Regions from separate parts of the Micromonospora sp. DT4 genome, predicted to be linked through region 1. Evidence: riboswitches for the same ligand, from Rfam matches in the RefSeq annotation. Region 1 holds a riboswitch; each other region holds the start of a gene.
The links. A riboswitch is a leader RNA that binds a small molecule or an ion and turns the genes downstream of it on or off. The one in region 1 is predicted to bind cyclic di-AMP.
Positions count from the first base shown of each region.

Region 1 (5,446 bases):
GGCCGCCGGCGCCGGGGCGGTCGCGCTGGACCTGGCCCGGCGGCGGTTCCGTCCCGCCGCCGGTGGTGGACAGGTGGCCCGCGCGCTACGCCGACACGAGCCGGAGTTCCTGCTCTACTTCTCCGCGCCACCCGGTTCGGAATACCAGGTCACCATGTGGCTGCCGTACCTGGAACGGATCGGCCGGCCCTTCCTGGTGTTGGTCCGCGAGCCGGAGTTCCTCGCGCCGATCGCTGCGGCCACCCACGCGCCGGTGGTCTACTGTCCCACCCTGCGGGCGATGGACGAGGCGCTGGTGCCGAGCCTGCGGGTGGCCTTCTACGTCAACCACGGGGCGAAGAACAGCCACTGCATCCGGTTCACCCAGCTCACCCATGTGCAACTGCACCACGGCGACAGCGACAAGGCGCCCAGCGCCAACCCGGTGTCGGGGATCTTCGACCGGATCTTCGTGGCCGGTCCGGCGGCGATCGACCGGTACGCCCGCGCCGGGGTGCAGATCCCGGCGGAGAAGTTCGTGGTGGTGGGCCGTCCCCAGGTCGAGTCGATCGAGGTACGCCAGGAGCCGGTGCGGGGTCTCGCCCACCCGACGGTGCTCTACACCCCGACCTGGACCGGGCACCACGCCAACGCCGACTACTGCTCGCTGCCGGTGGCCGAGGAACTGCTGCGGCGGTTGCTGAAGCGCGGCGCGACGGTGATCCTGCGGGCACACCCGTACACCACGCAGAACCCCGCATCGGCCCGCCACCTGGGCCGGCTCACCGAACTGCTGGCCGCCGACCGCGCCCGCACCGGCCGTCAGCACGTGTTCGGCGCGGCGGCCCGGGAGCTGAGCCTGACCGAGTGCGTCAACCGCTCGGACGCCCTGGTCTCCGACGTCTCCGGGGTGATCTCGGACTACCTCTACTCGGGCAAGCCGTACGCGGTCACCGACATGGGCGACGAGGGTGACCGGTTCGCCGAGCGCTTTCCACTGGCCGGGTCCGGCTACGTGCTACGCCGCGACATGTCCAACGTGGACGGCGTGCTCACGGCCCTGCTGGACACCGACCCACTGGCCGACGCGCGCTGGGCCACCCGCCGCCGCTACCTGGGTGACTTCCCCGCCGAGTCGTACGCCGAGGGGTTCCTGGCCGCCGCCCGCCGCGAGCTGACGTCGGCGCGGGAGCTGCCCACGCCCGCACCCGCTTAGCGGTACGGCTCCAGCAGCTCCAGCACGGCCGCCGGATCTTCCAGGTGGGCGTTGTGCCCGAGGCCGGGCAGCGTGACGACCGGCACGCCGTACTCCTTGAGCTGCGCGTCGGTGACCATCGGATCGTGCTCCCCGCGCGCCAGCACCACCGGCACGTCGGTGGCGGCCAACAGTGCGGCCAGGTCGGGCTCGCCGACGGCGAACGCGGTCATGTCCATCGCGAGCCGCCAGCGGCCGTCGACCTGACGCAGGCCGGCGTCCACCATCGGGTGGTCCGGTGCGACGAGGCCGGCGAGACCGGCAACCCGCAGGTAGCGGCGGGCGGCTTCGGTGCGGGTGGCGTACCAGCCCACCGGACGGGCCGCCAACTCCGCCGCACGGGTCAGCTCGGTGGGAGTCCAGACCGCTCTGATGCCCAACCCCACCACCGCGTCCACCGGCAGCCCGGCGGCGCGGGCCGCCAGCGCCAGGCCGACCACACCACCGAGCGAGTGTCCGAGCACGACGATGCGGTCGTCGGAGGTCAGGCCCTGCGCGACCCGCTGGGCGAAACCCTCGAAGGAGTACGACGACAGCGGCGCCGACCAGCCATGGCCGGCGAGGTCGGGCGCCAACCACCGCCCGGGCCAGTGCTGTTTCAGTAGTGGCGCCCAGGGCAGCCACACGTCACCCGTCGCCCCCATGCCGTGCAGCAGCAACAGGATCGGCTCACGGCCGACTTGACCACCCGGTTCTTCCGCCACGGCCGCAGTCTCCCACGGTTCGCCGCCCGGTACGAGAGCCGTCCAGCGGCGGTCCGGCCCGGCAACGCAGACGCCGCGGGCGCCGGTCCCTCGTGGGGACGCGGCACCCGCGGCGTCGTGGGGTGTCACGCCTGGATCAGGCGGAGTAGCCCCGGCTGGCGATCCAGTTGGCCAGGTCGATCGTGGTGATCCAGTACGCCGGGTCGGCCGGGTTCGCCGAGTCGGCGATCCGCACGGTCCGGCCGTTGTCCTTGTAGCCCACGACGGCGATGTAGTGCCCACCGCCGTAGGAGTGCCAGCCGCCGTCGCTGTCGGTGGCATCGCCGACGACGTTGGCCACCACGCCCCGGCCGTCGGTGATGGCCTTGACGACGTCGGCCGCAAGGCGGTCGATCTGGGCTGGGCTGGGCGCGCCCTCGAACATGCGGGTGCGGTACGGGGAGCCCTTCACCTCGGCGTTGAGCACCCGGGTGGTGTCCTCGGCCGAGTTGGTGCCCATCTCGGTGGTGCCCAGCTCGGCGCCCAGCTCCTCCTGCGTACGGTCGATGCCGCTGGCGCTCAGGGCGTTGCGGGTGGCCGCCGGGCCGCAGTTGTAGTACGTGTTCTGCGCCTCGTAGTCGTAGTCGAGCACCTTGGTCGCGGGCGGCTTCGGCGGCGTCGGCTTACGGGTGAGGTCCGGGTTGCTCGTGGCCTTCGCGGCGGGCGACGCGGCACTGGTGGCCGGGGCGGCGGAGCTCGGCGCGGCGCTCGCCGACGGGGCCGCGGACCGGACCTCGCCACGGGAGGCGACGGTCTCACTGCGCATCTCGGCGACCGCGGTCGGGGTGCGCTGGCCGGCGGGGGCGTCGGCGGCGCCGGCGACCAGGGCGCCGGTGGTGGTGGCGATCGCGAGGGCCGCGGCGGAGGCGGCGACGATCTGGTACGGGCGCTCGATCGCGAGACGACGGAGCTGACGCTTCAGGGTGTGCTTCACGAGGTCCTCCACGGTTCGGGGGGGTGAGCGGCACACCGGGCTCGACCGGTATCCGGGCAGGCGCCAGCGCGCGGGGCCGTGGCCCGCGGATGGTGGACCGCTCAGGGGAACGCCCGGCACGGCCGGGCGGGAAAGGCGGTGACCCGGGGGGTCAGCTCACCGTCACGAGGCGGATGAGCGGGGACACCGCGACGCCGTGGAGGCGGGGAAACAACGAAGGGGTCGAGGAGTGCTGCACGAGGATGAAACTCCTTCCGTCACCGCCTACCGGGTTAGCTGACGGATTCGGGCGGGAAGATCGCCCTACCGCGGGCCGTGGCTCGCGGATTCACCCCGGACTTACTGTGGGTCCCCGGTTCGTTGATCACGATTGAGCGGGTCGGCACGGCGTCGCCTCCTGCGATCGGTTACCGCACCGGACGGGACGACAGTACTGGCCGATGCGCACTCTGCCAAGCCGCTCCCACCTGCGTAAACATCGATTGGCCCGGCAATTTCTGCGCGTTTTACCGATGACGTGACTCGATGGGACAACCGGTTCCGGCGGCACCTGTGGGCGACAACCGGACAGGCCGCGACAACGCCGCCGCAATCGCGGGAACAATGGCCCCCGATGATGCCGGTCGCCCGATTTTGATTGCCGGTGACCCGCCTCACATAACGGATCGGGCTCAACCGGCCCGGGCCGGACGCCAGCGTGCCACGACGGCCGTACGCGACGCCCGCGTGGCCGTGCGCCGTGAGAGCGCCGGGCTCGGCCGCAACCGCACCGCCGCCGCGTACGCCTCCTCGGCGAGGGTGCGCGCCGACTCGGCCGCCAGCTCCGTGTCCCGCCAGGCCGACCGCTCCCGCTCCACGGCCGCCCGGTGGTCGGCCAGCCTCGCGTGACGGACCGCCCGGATGAGCAGCACCTCCTGCTCGACCGGGTGCCGACGGGGGTCCCAGCCGCGCCGGTGCCCGAACACGTCACCGAGCTGAGCCATGGTCAGCTCCCCGCGCCAGTGGGCAGCCATCGCGGCACGGTGCAGATAGCGCTCCCGGGCCGCGTACTCGCCGGGGGTGCGCGGGGGGTGCGCGGAGTCGGCAACGCCCCGGCATGAGCACGTAAGCGATGGGATGCCGCACGGCGAGGGTGCGGGCGGTGTGTCGTCAGGTGCGGTGGCGGGCGCTCGGCCCGGCGGCGCTGCCCGAGGTGGACCCGGTGGCCGGTGTGGCTCGGCACTCGGCGCTCGCCGGATGGCGTGTGCCCGGTGTGTGACCCGTTAGGCCGGCGGCGCTCGGGGAGCCCGGCTGGTCGAGCCGGCGGCTCCGAGCAACCGCTCCGAGCCCATGGGTGCCGGGGTCACGGCCGTCGGCGGGCCACGCAGGACGCCCGGAGCACCGTGCAGCGCGGGCTGCGCGTCGACGGACCGCGCCGAGGGCGAGAGAGAGCACGGCGAGGCTGGTCAGCACCCGGGCCGCCCAGCGCGCCACCCACCACAGGGGACAGGTGCTCAATCGTTGATGTAGTGGCCTCGGTCGACAGACGACACCACTACAACCAGGATCGAGCGGGATCTTGCGCGGCACCATTGACTGCGCCGCCGCCCGCCGCACGGCCGCCGATCTCGGCACCGCCGGCCGTACCGTCCCCGGCATCACCAGCCTTGACCTCGGAGGCGCGCTGATGGGGGACGAGCGGCGCTCGGGCCGGGCGACGCGGCGCGAGCCGGCGCATCATCGGCGTCTCGACGTAGCGGTGCAACAACCCGGCGAGCATTAGGTTCACGAGCAGGAACCCGAGCACCACCGCAGGGCCCTGCCAGCCCTCGAAACCGGTCCCCCAGTCACCGCTGAGCCGCAGCACGCTGGTCATCACCAGCACGTGCACCAGGTAGAAGGCGAAGGAGACCTCGCCGAGCCAGACCAGCGGGCGCGAGCGCCACGGTGAGGGCTGGTCCCGCACGTCGGCGTCGGCGGCGGCGGCGATCACCAACAGGTACGCGACGGCGAGCAGGGTCGTCCACAACTCGGCGCGGATCCACTGCCCGGCAGCCACCCAGGTGCCCACGAAGATCGCGGTGGCGGCCGTCAGTCCCGGTCCGCGCCACAGACCCCGGAGCATCAGCTCGGCAGCCACCGCGCCCAGCCAGAACTCCAGGGACCGCACCGGCGGGAAGATCTGGGTGAACCACCAGCGGCTCGCCTCGGGCACCAGGTGCTGCGCCGGCCAGAGCGCGAGGATCAGCAGCGGCAGCGCGACGACAAGCGTCCAGAGCACCGCGGGTCGCGCCCGGCGCAGCAGGGGCAGCGCCAGCGGAAGACAGAGATAGAAGAAGAACTCGCAGGACAGCGACCAGCTCACCGTGTTGACGCTGTAGAACCAGCCCAGCCGGGGGTCCCAGGCCTGCAACAGCAGCAGGTTCTCCACGGCGACGGCCGGCAGGACGGGATCGGCGAACCACCAGGCGGCCAGCAGCGCGACGGCCCACAGCACCAGGTGGTTCGGGTAGATCTTCGCGACGCGGCGACGCCAGAAGGTCAGCCGCGAGTCGC
Region 1 covers NZ_JBNCKT010000057.1:6,911-12,356, reverse strand. The annotation lists gene ACLQ24_RS17345 (CDP-glycerol glycerophosphotransferase family protein) at 1-1,195, shown strand, start outside; gene ACLQ24_RS17340 (alpha/beta fold hydrolase) at 1,192-1,938, opposite strand; gene ACLQ24_RS17335 (C39 family peptidase) at 2,075-2,923, opposite strand; cyclic di-AMP (ydaO/yuaA leader) riboswitch at 3,158-3,298, opposite strand; gene ACLQ24_RS17330 (hypothetical protein) at 3,583-3,924, opposite strand; gene ACLQ24_RS17325 (acyltransferase family protein) at 4,446-5,446, opposite strand, start outside.

Region 2 (5,446 bases), on a different contig from region 1:
CGCGGCTGAGCCGTCACTCCCGCTGCGGGTCGAGTCGTACCCGACGCAGCAACTGGGCGTTGAGCGCCACCACGATGGTGGACGCGGACATCAGCACCGCCGCCAACGCCGGGCTCAGCGCCACCCCGGCCCAGGCGAGCACCCCGGCCGCCAGTGGCAGCGCCACCACGTTGTAGCTCGCGGCCCAGGCCAGGTTCTGCCGCATCTTGCGGTACGACGCCCGGGAGAGCCGGACCACGGCGCCGACGCCGCGCGGGTCGGACGACGCCAGCACCACCTGGGCGGACTCGATCGCCACGTCGGTCCCCGCCCCGATCGCGATGCCCACGTCCGCACGGGCCAGCGCCGGCGCGTCGTTCACCCCGTCGCCGACCATCGCCACGGTCAGCCCGCGCCGCTGGAGTTCCGCCACCCGGCTGTCCTTGTCGGCCGGCAGCACCTCGGCGAAGACCTCGTCCACGCCAGCCCGGAAACCGAGGTCGGCGGCCACCGACTCGGCCACCGACCGCGCGTCGCCGGTGATCATGGCGAGGGTGCGGACGCCGTCGGCCCGCAGCTCGGCGATGGCCTGCCGGGCCTCCGGACGTACCTCGTCGGTGAGCGCGAACGCCCCGAGCACGGTGTCCGGCAGCCGCAGGAGATACAGCACCACGGCACCGCCCGACGACCAGCGCCCGGTCGCCTCCCGCAGGTCGTCCGGCAGCGGCCCACCCCGCTCCCGCAGCAGGGCCGGCCCGCCCACCGCGTACTCCGTACCGTCGATGGTGGCCCGTACACCACGGCCCGGCAGCGACCGGAAGTCGACGGCCCGCGCCGGGCCACCCGGCCCGGCCGCCGCCACGATCGCCCGGGCCAGCGGATGCTCGCTGTCGGACTCGACACCGGCGGCGATCCGCAACGCCTCGTCCCGCCCCACGCCGGGACTCGTCACCAGGTCGGTGACCACGTGCTCACCCCGGGTCAGCGTACCGGTCTTGTCGAAGAGCACCGCGTCGACGGTCCGCATACGCTCCAACGCCACCCGGTCCTTGACCAGGATCCCGCCCCGCGCCGCCAGGGCCGTGGAGAGCGCGACGACGAGCGGGATGGCCAGGCCGAGCGCGTGCGGGCAGGCGATCACCAGAACGGTGACGGTACGCACCACCGCCTGGTCGGGCTCGCCGAGCGCGATCCAGACCACCAGGGTGAGCACGGCGGTACCGGTGGCCACGTAGAACAGCGCGGCGGCGAACCGGTCGGCGAGCAGTTGGGCCTGCCCGCCCGAACGTTGCGCCTCCGCGACCATGCGCTGGATGCCCGCGAGCGCGGTCTGGTCGCCCAGCGCCTTGAACCGGACCCGGATCGCCGAGTCGGTGGCGACCGTGCCGGCCACCACCCGGTCGCCCACCGACCGGGCGACCGGACGCGACTCGCCCGTGATCATCGATTCGTCCAACTCGGCATCGCCGTCGACGATCCGGCCGTCGGCCGGTACCCGGCCACCGGGCCGGACCAGCGCCACGTCGCCCACCCGCAGCGCGTCGACCGGCACGCGCTCGACCTGCCCGTCCGCCGCCACACGCTCGGCCTCGTCGGGCAACAGGGCCGCCAGCGCCGCCAGCGCCCCGTGGGCCTGCCCGATGGCCTTCATCTCCTGCCAGTGACCCAGCAGCATGATGGTGACCAGCGCCGCCAGCTCCCACCAGAAGTCCAGGTCGAAGGCATCCAGGCTGGTCGCCAGCGACGCGGCGTACGCCACGGTGATCGCCATCGCGACCAGCAGCATCATGCCCGGTGCGCGATCGCGCACCTCGCGTACCGCGCCGACCAGGAACGGCCAGCCACCCCAGAGGAACACCACCGAGCCGAGCACCGGCCCCACCCAGGAGCGACCCGGTACGTCCAGCCGGAGTCCGAGCCGGTCCATCACCAGATGACTTGTCAGCACCACCGGCACGGTGAGCACCAGACAGACCCAGAACCGGCGACGGAACATCACCGGGTCGTGCCCAGCGTGTTGGCCGCGCCCAGCGTGTTGGCCGCGCCCAGCGTGTTGGCCGCGCCCAGCGTGTTGGCCGCGCCCGGTCGGCTCGGCGTGCTGGCGGTGATCGGCGGGTGGTCCGGGGTCGGGCGGCGGCGCGGGCATGACTCCACCATCGCGCGCCGGTCGGGGCAGCGTCAGCGGTTCGCGCGTCCGACACTCCGCCACGATCTGCGGCGCCCCGGCGCACTGGTTAGCATCTTGCGACGATGACCCACCTGATCCGGACGCCCAGACGGGCACCGGCGTCGCCACGGCGCGGCGCCGCGCCGCACCGCACCGACCGGGTCGGCGAATCACCCTCCGTGATCGCCGAATCGTCAGGCAGCGATCCGACGCGCCCGTCACCGCGTTCGTCCGGCGGAGCTGAACCGCACGGCCCGCCGGCACGTACCCCGCACCGGATCGTTGGGAGTCTCGCATTGGGTTCCGACCGCAGCCATTCCGCTCGACCCGCTCCGCACCGGGTACGACGGATCCTCGTCGCGACCACGGCCGGGTCGACGGCCGGGTCGACGGCCGGGTCGGACGCGGAGGTCCCGCCAGCGCGCCCCCGCACGGACCGCGCAGAGGCGCTGGCCGCTCTCAGTTCCCCGCCAGCCGGTCGGCCCGACGGGCCCGATCCGCAGCGGAGCGCACCCCCATCCACCGCCACCCACCGGGTGGCCAGAGCCGAACAGGAGCACGGATACGGCATGGTGACACTCCTCAACGTGACCGGATCGGGCACCCGCCCTGAGAACCGCGTCACTGGTCACTCAGCGCCATGGCGAAATGACGCTTTTAGTCGGCATCAGGACGTAGCTCAGGCGGTGGACTCTCGGGTAACCTCGCTGCCGGTCACCGACGAAGGCGCGCAGCGGCGCCTGCGGTGCCACCGCCCAATCGCCAACCGGCGAGCCGGGGACCCAGGTATGTGGGGTGAATCCGCGACAGCGGTAGGGGCCACTTCCGCCCCGAACCCGTCAGCTAACCCGGTCGGCGGTCGACGGAAGGGAAGATTGTGACGGCACCCCTACGCCGCTGGTTGACGCCCGTGGTGGCCGTGTTCGCCGCGCTGACCGTGCTCGCCGGTCCCCTCCCGGCCCACGCCGCCCCGACGACCCCCACACCATCCGGGCACGAGGATGACGGCGAGCCCAAGCTGCTCAACGACGTCATCGAGCAGACCAACCGGGACTACGTGGCGGCCAAGTCCAAACTGGACAAGTCCAAGAAGCGGCAGGTCGAACTGGCAGCCGAGGTCGACCGGGCCAAGGCCGACCTGGCAGCGCTGGCCCCGCAGGTCGGGCAGATCGCCGCCCAGTCGTACCGGACCGGGCGGGTCGGCGCGATCGCGATGCTGCTGGAGGCCGACGCCCCGGACTCGTTCGTCCAGCGGGCCGCAGCGCTCGACGAGATGAACATGGTCAACGAGAAGAAGCTCGCCGAGGTCAACGCGGTGAAGGCCCGCGCCGAGCAGGCCAAGCTGGCCCTCGACGCGGAGGTACACGAGCAGCAGAAGCAGACCGCCCTGATGGCGAAGGACAAGCGCGACGCGGACAAGGCGCTCGCGCTCGTCGGCGGTCAGGGTTTCACCGGCGGCCTGGTCGACGCCGTCTCGCCGGTCGCCCGGATCGGCCCCGGTCGCACCGCCGACGGCGAGTGGAAGCCGCAGTCGTGCAGCGAGGACGATCCGACCACCTCCGGCTGCATCACGCCGCGCACCCTGCACGCGTACAAGGAGGTCAAGCGGGCCGGGTTCAACCGGTTCGTGGGCTGCCACCGCGACGGCGGACCGTACGAGCACCCGAAGGGCCGCGCCTGTGACTGGTCGTTGCAGAAGAGCGGCTTCAGCCCGTGGCACAACGACGACACCCGCATGTACGGCAACAACGTGGCCGCGTTCCTCATCCGTAACGCCGACCGACTCGGCATCTACTACGTGATCTGGAACCGGCAGATCTGGATGCCGGCGACTGGCTGGAAGTCGTACAGCGGCCCGTCGAACCACACCGACCACGTACACATGTCGCTGCTCTGACCCGGTGACCAGCAGTCCGAGGGCCGTCCCGCGTCCGGCGGGGCGGCCCTCGGGCCTGTTCGGTGAGGGGCTGGCCGCGTCAGGCGGCGGTGGTCGCCGGGTCGTCCGAGGCGTCGCCCGTCGCGGCACCGGCCGGTACGGGGGTCACGGGTCGCACCACTCCGGCGGCGAGCCGGTACGACATCCCCACCACCGCGCACCGCCCCCGCGCCACCTCGTCGGCCAGCACGGGCGACTGCCCGAGCAGCGTTTCGACGGTCTGCGCGATGTGGATGTCGACGATGCCGTCGATGTCGTCCACGCCCTCGGCGGTGGCGCGCCGGAGGCTGGGCAGCACCGCGTCGACCACCGCCGGGAGGTGCCCCGGGGGCGCGATGCCGGTGGCGACGGACTCGCGGGCGGCCTGCACGGCGCCGCACGAGTCGTGACCGAGCACCACCACGAGGGGAGTGCCGAGCACGGTCACCGCGTACTCGACGCTGCCCAGCACCTCCGGCCCGGTGGTGTGCCCGGCCGTACGGACGACGAAGAGATCGCCCAGCCCCCGGTCGAAGATGATCTCGGCGGCCAGGCGGGAGTCGGAGCAGCCGACGATCACCGCGAAGGGGTGCTGCCCGTCCGCCACGGCGGCCCGGTGCCCGGCGTCCTGGTTGGGGTGGCGCGGCGCCCCACCGACGAAGCGACGGTTGCCGGCGGTCAGCTCGGCGTACGCTCGGGCCGGCTCGGTCGTGACCGACGCTCGATCGACGGCCCGCTGTGCGCCCGGCTGCCCGCCAGACGTACTGGAACGACTCATCCCCGCACCTCGCTTTCCACGCGTTTGACCTGCTCAACGGGCTTTTCAGCCGGGCCGGCGGTGGGCGCTGGCTCGCGCTCAACGGTCACACGCACCGCAAGACGCGTCAAGATATGCGTGATTTAGATTTCATACGTTCACCGGAGGGGCGGCCCCACGATGGCGAGCACGGCGGCCGGCAGCGGCCGGAACTGGACATTCCTCACCAACCACGGGCATGTGCTGCTCGCCATCGCCCGCGACCCCACCGCGCGGCTGCGCGACGTGGCGGCGGAGGTGGGCGTCACCGAGCGGGCCGCCCAGGCCATCGTCGCCGACCTGGAGGCCGGCGGTTACCTGCACCGCACCCGGGTGGGGCGTCGTAACGAGTACACCCTGAACCCCGCCGGTCGGTTCCGGCACCCCGCCGAGGCCGAGGTGCAGGTCGGCGACCTCCTCGCGCTGTTCGCCGAGACCCCCGCCGATGACCCCCTCTGACCATCCCCGCCGCACCCGTCGTCCGGCCGGCGTCGCCGGGCCGCAGCTCGACGCGACGCAGCGGTAATCTCAGCGGGTGCGCGAATGCCTGCCGCCGAGCGCGACCGAGCCGGCCCGCCGTACCGTCCGA
Region 2 covers NZ_JBNCKT010000021.1:40,960-46,405, forward strand. The annotation lists gene ACLQ24_RS09340 (metal-sensitive transcriptional regulator) at 1-9, shown strand, start outside; gene ACLQ24_RS09345 (copper-translocating P-type ATPase) at 14-1,975, opposite strand; gene ACLQ24_RS09350 (hypothetical protein) at 1,975-2,136, opposite strand; cyclic di-AMP (ydaO/yuaA leader) riboswitch at 2,889-3,019, shown strand; gene ACLQ24_RS09355 (coiled-coil domain-containing protein) at 3,024-4,043, shown strand; gene ACLQ24_RS09360 (carbonic anhydrase) at 4,123-4,839, opposite strand; gene ACLQ24_RS09365 (helix-turn-helix transcriptional regulator) at 4,999-5,316, shown strand; gene ACLQ24_RS09370 (S8 family serine peptidase) at 5,393-5,446, shown strand, end outside.
Region 2: it holds a riboswitch for cyclic di-AMP, as region 1 does, so the genes downstream of both, ACLQ24_RS09355 (coiled-coil domain-containing protein) here and ACLQ24_RS17335 (C39 family peptidase) in region 1, are expected to answer to the same signal.

Region 3 (5,446 bases), on a different contig from region 1:
CCGTCCCGGCATGCCGAGTTCTCCGACTGCGACAGTCTGCTGGACTGGGTGGAGCTACTGGCCGCCGAGACGGGCCTGCCGGTCGGCATCAAGTCGGCGGTCGGCGACCTGAGCTTCTGGCAGGAGCTGGCCGGCCTGATGCGGGACACGGGTCGGGGCGTCGACTTCGTGACGGTCGACGGCGGCGAGGGCGGTACCGGGGCTGCACCGCTGATCTTCACGGATTCGGTGTCACTGCCGTTCCAGCAGGGCTTTTCCCGGGTCTACAAGGTCTTCGCGGAGCACGACCTGCAGGAGCGGGTGGTGTTCGTCGGCAGCGGCAAGCTCGGTTTGCCGGACAACGCGGTGGTGGCGTTCGCGCTCGGCTGCGACATGGTCAACGTGGGCCGCGAGGCGATGCTGTCGATCGGCTGCGTCCAGGCGCAGAAATGCCACACCGACACCTGTCCCACCGGGGTGGCGACACAGAACGCCTGGCTGGCCCGGGGCCTCGACCCGACGCTCAAGTCCGTCCGGGCGGCCAACTACCTGGCGACGTTACGCCGGGACCTGACCAAGGTCGCCGAGGCGTGCGGCGTGGAACATCCCGGCCTGATCGGCACGGACGCCGTGGAGATCCTGGACGGCCGCACCGGCTCCAGCCCACTGCACGAGGTGTACGGGTACCGGCCGGAATGGGGGCTGCCCTCCCCCGCCGACCAGAAGGAGATCATCCGGCTGATGACCCCGGAGGCGCCCCAGGGCGGCAGCGCCCCGCCATCGGCCACCGCCGTCGGCTGATCTCGGCGGAACCAGGCGCGGCCCGTATCGTGGCGCGGTGTTGATCAGACGCGAGACCCCCGCCGACGCACCCGCAACGCACCGATCCTGTCGGTCGATCGCGAGAGGATGGTGGCGTGACCGACCAGACCGGAAAAGAGGGAGCCGCCATGGTCCGCGAGGTGCAGATAACGTTCGACGCCGCCGACCCGGCCGCCCTGGCGGCGTTCTGGGCCGACACCCTCGGCTACGAGCTACAGAGGCCGCCCGGCGGCTTCGACTCGTGGGAGGCCGCGCTGGACGCGATGGGCGTGCCGCCGGAGCGCCGCAACGACGCGTCGGCGGTGGTCGACCCCACGGGGGCGGGGCCACGGCTGTTCTTCCAGCGGGTGCCGGAGGGCAAGCAGGCCAAGAATCGCGTACACCTCGATGTGCGGGCCGCGCCCGAGCTGACGGGTGACGACCGGATGGCGGCCCTGGAGGCGGAGGCCGACCGGCTCGTCGCCCGTGGCGCCCGACGGCTCGCCCGACACGAGCCCGCTCCCCCGCTCGGCGCCGGCCACCTCGTGATGGCCGACCCGGAGGGCAACGAGTTCTGTCTCGACTGAGCCGACGTTCGCCCAGCTCACTGCCGTGACGACAGGCCACCATGCGAACATGTGTACGTGTCGCGCGACGCCCACATCCTGCATGCCGACCTGGACGCCTTCTACGCGTCGGTCGAGCAGCGCGACGACCCGCGCCTGCGGGGGCGGCCGGTGATCGGCGGTGGCGGCGTGGTGCTCACGGCCAGCTACGAGGCGAAGGCGCGGGGCGTCCGCAGCGCGATGGGCGGTCAGCAGGCCCACCGGCTGTGCCCGGACGCGATCGTGGTGCCGCCCCGGATGTCGGCGTACACGCAGGCCAACCGGGCGGTCTTCGAGATCTTCCGGCAGACCACCCCGCCCCCGACTCCGAGATGGCGTTCCTGCATCCACTGCCGGTGGACCGGCTCTGGGGCGTCGGGCCGGTTACCGCGGCCAAGCTGCGGGAACGCCGGATCCGTACCGTCGCGGACGTGGCCCGGCTCGGCGAGGCCGCGCTGGTGTCGCTGCTCGGGCCGGGTGCCGGCCGGCACCTGCACGCCCTCGCCCACGACCGCGACCCCCGGGCCGTGCAGGTGAACCGCCGTCGGCTCGGCGGCGCTCACCCGGGCGGTGCTGCTCGGCCGCGATCCCGGGGTCGAGATGCCGCTATTGCCGGACTAGAAACGCCCCGGCTGCTGCGACCGGAGACACATCACAGCAGGTCGACGGTTTAGTCGGCCGCCCATGGGTGACCCTTGTGGGGTACAGCCTGACGAGGGGGGCACATGTCCGACGACACCAGCAACCGACCGAGCCGCCGCGCCGAACGCCCGCACGACGTGACCAACCCGCTGCTCTGGCAGCTCGCGGTCGACGTGCTCGCTGCCCACGAGCCCGACGACGAGGGGCACTGCGGCAATCTCCAGTGCGCCGGCCAGGCCTGGCCGTGCTCGGCCCGCACGGGCGCCGAGCAGTCGCTGCGGATGGCCCGCAGCACCGCCGACCCGGTCGAGATGACCATCGACGGTGGCGCGGCCGGCACCGGCTGGCCGGCCGAGGCGGCCGCACCGGCACCGCGCTGGGGCTGGAACGGCGACGCGGCGGCGCGCCGCGAGGCGGGGACGGCCGCCTCGGCGGCGTGACGTGTCCCGCGCGGAGAAAGCCAGACGAACGAACGCTCGGCCGGTGACTCGGCCGAGCGTTCGTCTGTCGTGCGTCAGAGAGCGAGCCGCTGGCCCGGGAGGATCAGGCCCGGGTCGACGCCGATCAGCTGCCGGTTACGCTCGTACAGGGCCTGCCAGCCGCCGGCCTGGCGGTGACGCTCGGCAATCTCCGACAGGGTGTCCCCCGGCTTGACCACGTACGTGTCTCCGCTGGCCGCCGGGGTGGTCCGCTCGTGACCACGGGTCGCCGGCTGGTCGCCCCGGGACGACCGCTCCTTGCCGCCGGTGGACGTCGACGACTTGGTCGCCTTCGACGACTTGGTGGTCGACTTCGTCGAGGACTTCGGGGTGGACTTCGTGGCCGAGCCGCCCGACGAGCCGCCCTTGCGGCCGCAGGTCGGCCACGCGCCGATGCCCTGCCCGTCGAGCACCTTCTCCGCGATCGCGATCTGCTCCCCGCGGCTGGCCAGGTCGGCGCGGGCGGCGTACTTCGTGCCGCCGTAGCCGGCCCAGGTGCCCTGCGAGAACTGCAACCCGCCGTAGTAGCCGTTCCCGGTGTTGATCTTCCAGTTGCCGCCCGACTCGCACTGGGCGACCGCGTCCCAGTTGACGCCGGCCTGAGCCGGGGCCGCCGGGCCGAAGAGGACGACGGCGCCGGTGACCGCGCCGACGGCCAGGGTGCCGACGGCGACGCGGCGGGTGGTGACCCGTCGGTGACGGGGGGTGTACGCAGATGTCATTGTTCATTCCTCCACGCCGGCGAGGTGAGCTGTCGGGTTCGGGCCGAGGAGCCCGGCCGCGCGCTGGCGGCTTCACCCCGAGGTGACATGCACCGAGGAACGTTGGGTCCCCCGCTCCTGCCCGGGTTCTTTTCCCGACGACCGGGGGCAGGATTTGGCGTTGCCGGTCGCGGCGTCCACGGTGGTGGACCCGACCGACGGTAGGCACGGTCGGTGAACATCGCCCACCGCTTGTGAAGTTGTTCACCGGCCCACGCGGGGCGCCTTTCCCAGCGGTTGCGGACCACGTGCACCTGTGCACCGACCACCGTGGACCGCTTCGGATCAGGACCGGCTGTCACCGGTGAATTGACGTTCAGACAGGAAACCGTAGATGGACGGTCGCGATGCTCTGAAGCGCACCGGGTCGATCCCGGAGACAATCCCCAGGAGGAGATCATGCCCATCCACCAGAGTCGCAACGGCCGTCGCCGCGCTGCGGCCACCCTCGTGGCCGTACTGGCCGGCGCCGGCCTGACCCTGGCCACGCCGACCGCCGCGCAGGCGTCCAGCCCGTGCACCAGCCTGACCTTCTACCGGGTCGGCGGCTACCCGGGCGGGGCGGACATGCACGTCCCCACCGTCGGCTGGCAGACCGGAAACAAGCACTGCTACCTCACCTACGGCCACTCGGGCTCGGCAGTGTTGGTGCTGCAGGAGGCGCTGAACAACTGCTACTCGCGATCGCTCACCCTCGACGGCAACTACGGCTCGAAGACCCGCGAGGCCGTCCGGTACGCCCAGCACAGGATCAATGAGGACATCGTGTACGCGGACATCGCCGAGGACGGCGAGTACGGCCCACAGACCCGCGCGTACATGGGCTTCGCGATCTTCGGGGTCGACGGCGGCCCGGTCATTCCCAACGTCTGCTACTACCCGGGCTGAACCCCACCACAGCGCCGGTCGGAATCCCCCGTCGGAGTCCGGCCGGCGCTGCTGTGGTCCCTCCCTGAGGTGCGGCGACGCCGAGTAGCCCATGCCCGGCGCCGCCGCCGGATCAGCAGACCCGGACCGCCTCGATCCGCTGGTTCCAGCTACCCCCGATCGCGGCCGAGTCGTACGCCAGGTTCGCCCGGTAGCCGTAGGCGTGCTGGTAGCCGAGCAGACCCGTGGCGTTGGCGTTGTCCCAGAAGGTGGAGACGGTGCCGGACGGCCGGTTGTTGATGATCGATTGTGTCCGGTTGCGGAAGTACGAGGGCAGCGGGACGTCGTTGCATCCGTTGTACGGCCCGTCGAGCAGGAAGATGTCGCCGCTGAAGTTGATCCCGGCGTACAGGCAGAGCAGACCCGACGGGCAGGCATAGTTGGCGGCCTGGGCCGGGCTCGGGGCGACGCCGATCGCGGCGCCCAGGGCGACCGTGCCGAGCAGGGCGGACGCGAACCTTCGCAGAGCACTTCGCACGATGGTGACCTCCGGTGTCGTCACGACCGGGACAGGCCGTGAGTCAAGTTGCCGACATCGCGTTGATCGATGTCCTTCTGCCAACGATGATCTGCGCGGAAGGTCGACGAATTCCTGCCGGAACCTCAATCCAGCTGTCCCGGTGCCGTTGGGGCCGACCGGCGGCACAGCGAGCGGCGGTTCATGGAGATTCGGGTCCTCGGGCCGGTCGAGGTCTGGGCGGATGGTCATCCGGTCGATGCCGGAGCGGCGCGCCAGCGCGCTGTTCTGGCCGCGCTGGCGGTCGACGTGGGCCGACCGGTGCACCTGGAGTCTCTGGTGGACCGGGTCTGGGGCGACGCCTCGCCGCCCAGGGTTCGCCACAACCTGCACGTCTACCTCGCCCGGCTCCGCCGTGTGCTGGCCGACGCGGGCGCACCGGACGCGCTGGTACGACGGTCGGGCGGATACCTGCTGGACCTGCCACCGGAGACGGTGGACGGCCCGCACTTCGACGCGCTGCGGCACCGGGCCGACGGGCTGCCCGACGGGGACCCCGAGCGGGTGGAGTTGCTGCGCAGAGCGCTGGAGTTGTGGCGTGGCGAGCCGCTGGCCGGGCTGCCCGGCGAGTGGGCGGCCCGGGTCCGGCAGGACTGGCACCGCCGGCACACCGACACCGTCGTGCAGTGGGCGCGTGGGCTGTTGCGCCGGGGCGAGCCGGATGCGGTGATCGATCCGCTGACCCGGCTCGCCGACGATCATCCGCTCGACGAACCGGTCGCCGCCGTGCTGCTG
Region 3 covers NZ_JBNCKT010000050.1:11,668-17,113, forward strand. The annotation lists gene ACLQ24_RS16115 (glutamate synthase-related protein) at 1-780, shown strand, start outside; gene ACLQ24_RS16120 (VOC family protein) at 930-1,367, shown strand; partial or broken gene ACLQ24_RS16125 (DNA polymerase IV) at 1,425-2,005, shown strand; gene ACLQ24_RS16130 (hypothetical protein) at 2,111-2,467, shown strand; gene ACLQ24_RS16135 (transglycosylase family protein) at 2,542-3,228, opposite strand; cyclic di-AMP (ydaO/yuaA leader) riboswitch at 3,228-3,398, opposite strand; gene ACLQ24_RS16140 (peptidoglycan-binding domain-containing protein) at 3,667-4,155, shown strand; gene ACLQ24_RS16145 (peptidase inhibitor family I36 protein) at 4,268-4,672, opposite strand; gene ACLQ24_RS16150 (AfsR/SARP family transcriptional regulator) at 4,856-5,446, shown strand, end outside.
Region 3: it holds a riboswitch for cyclic di-AMP, as region 1 does, so the genes downstream of both, ACLQ24_RS16135 (transglycosylase family protein) here and ACLQ24_RS17335 (C39 family peptidase) in region 1, are expected to answer to the same signal.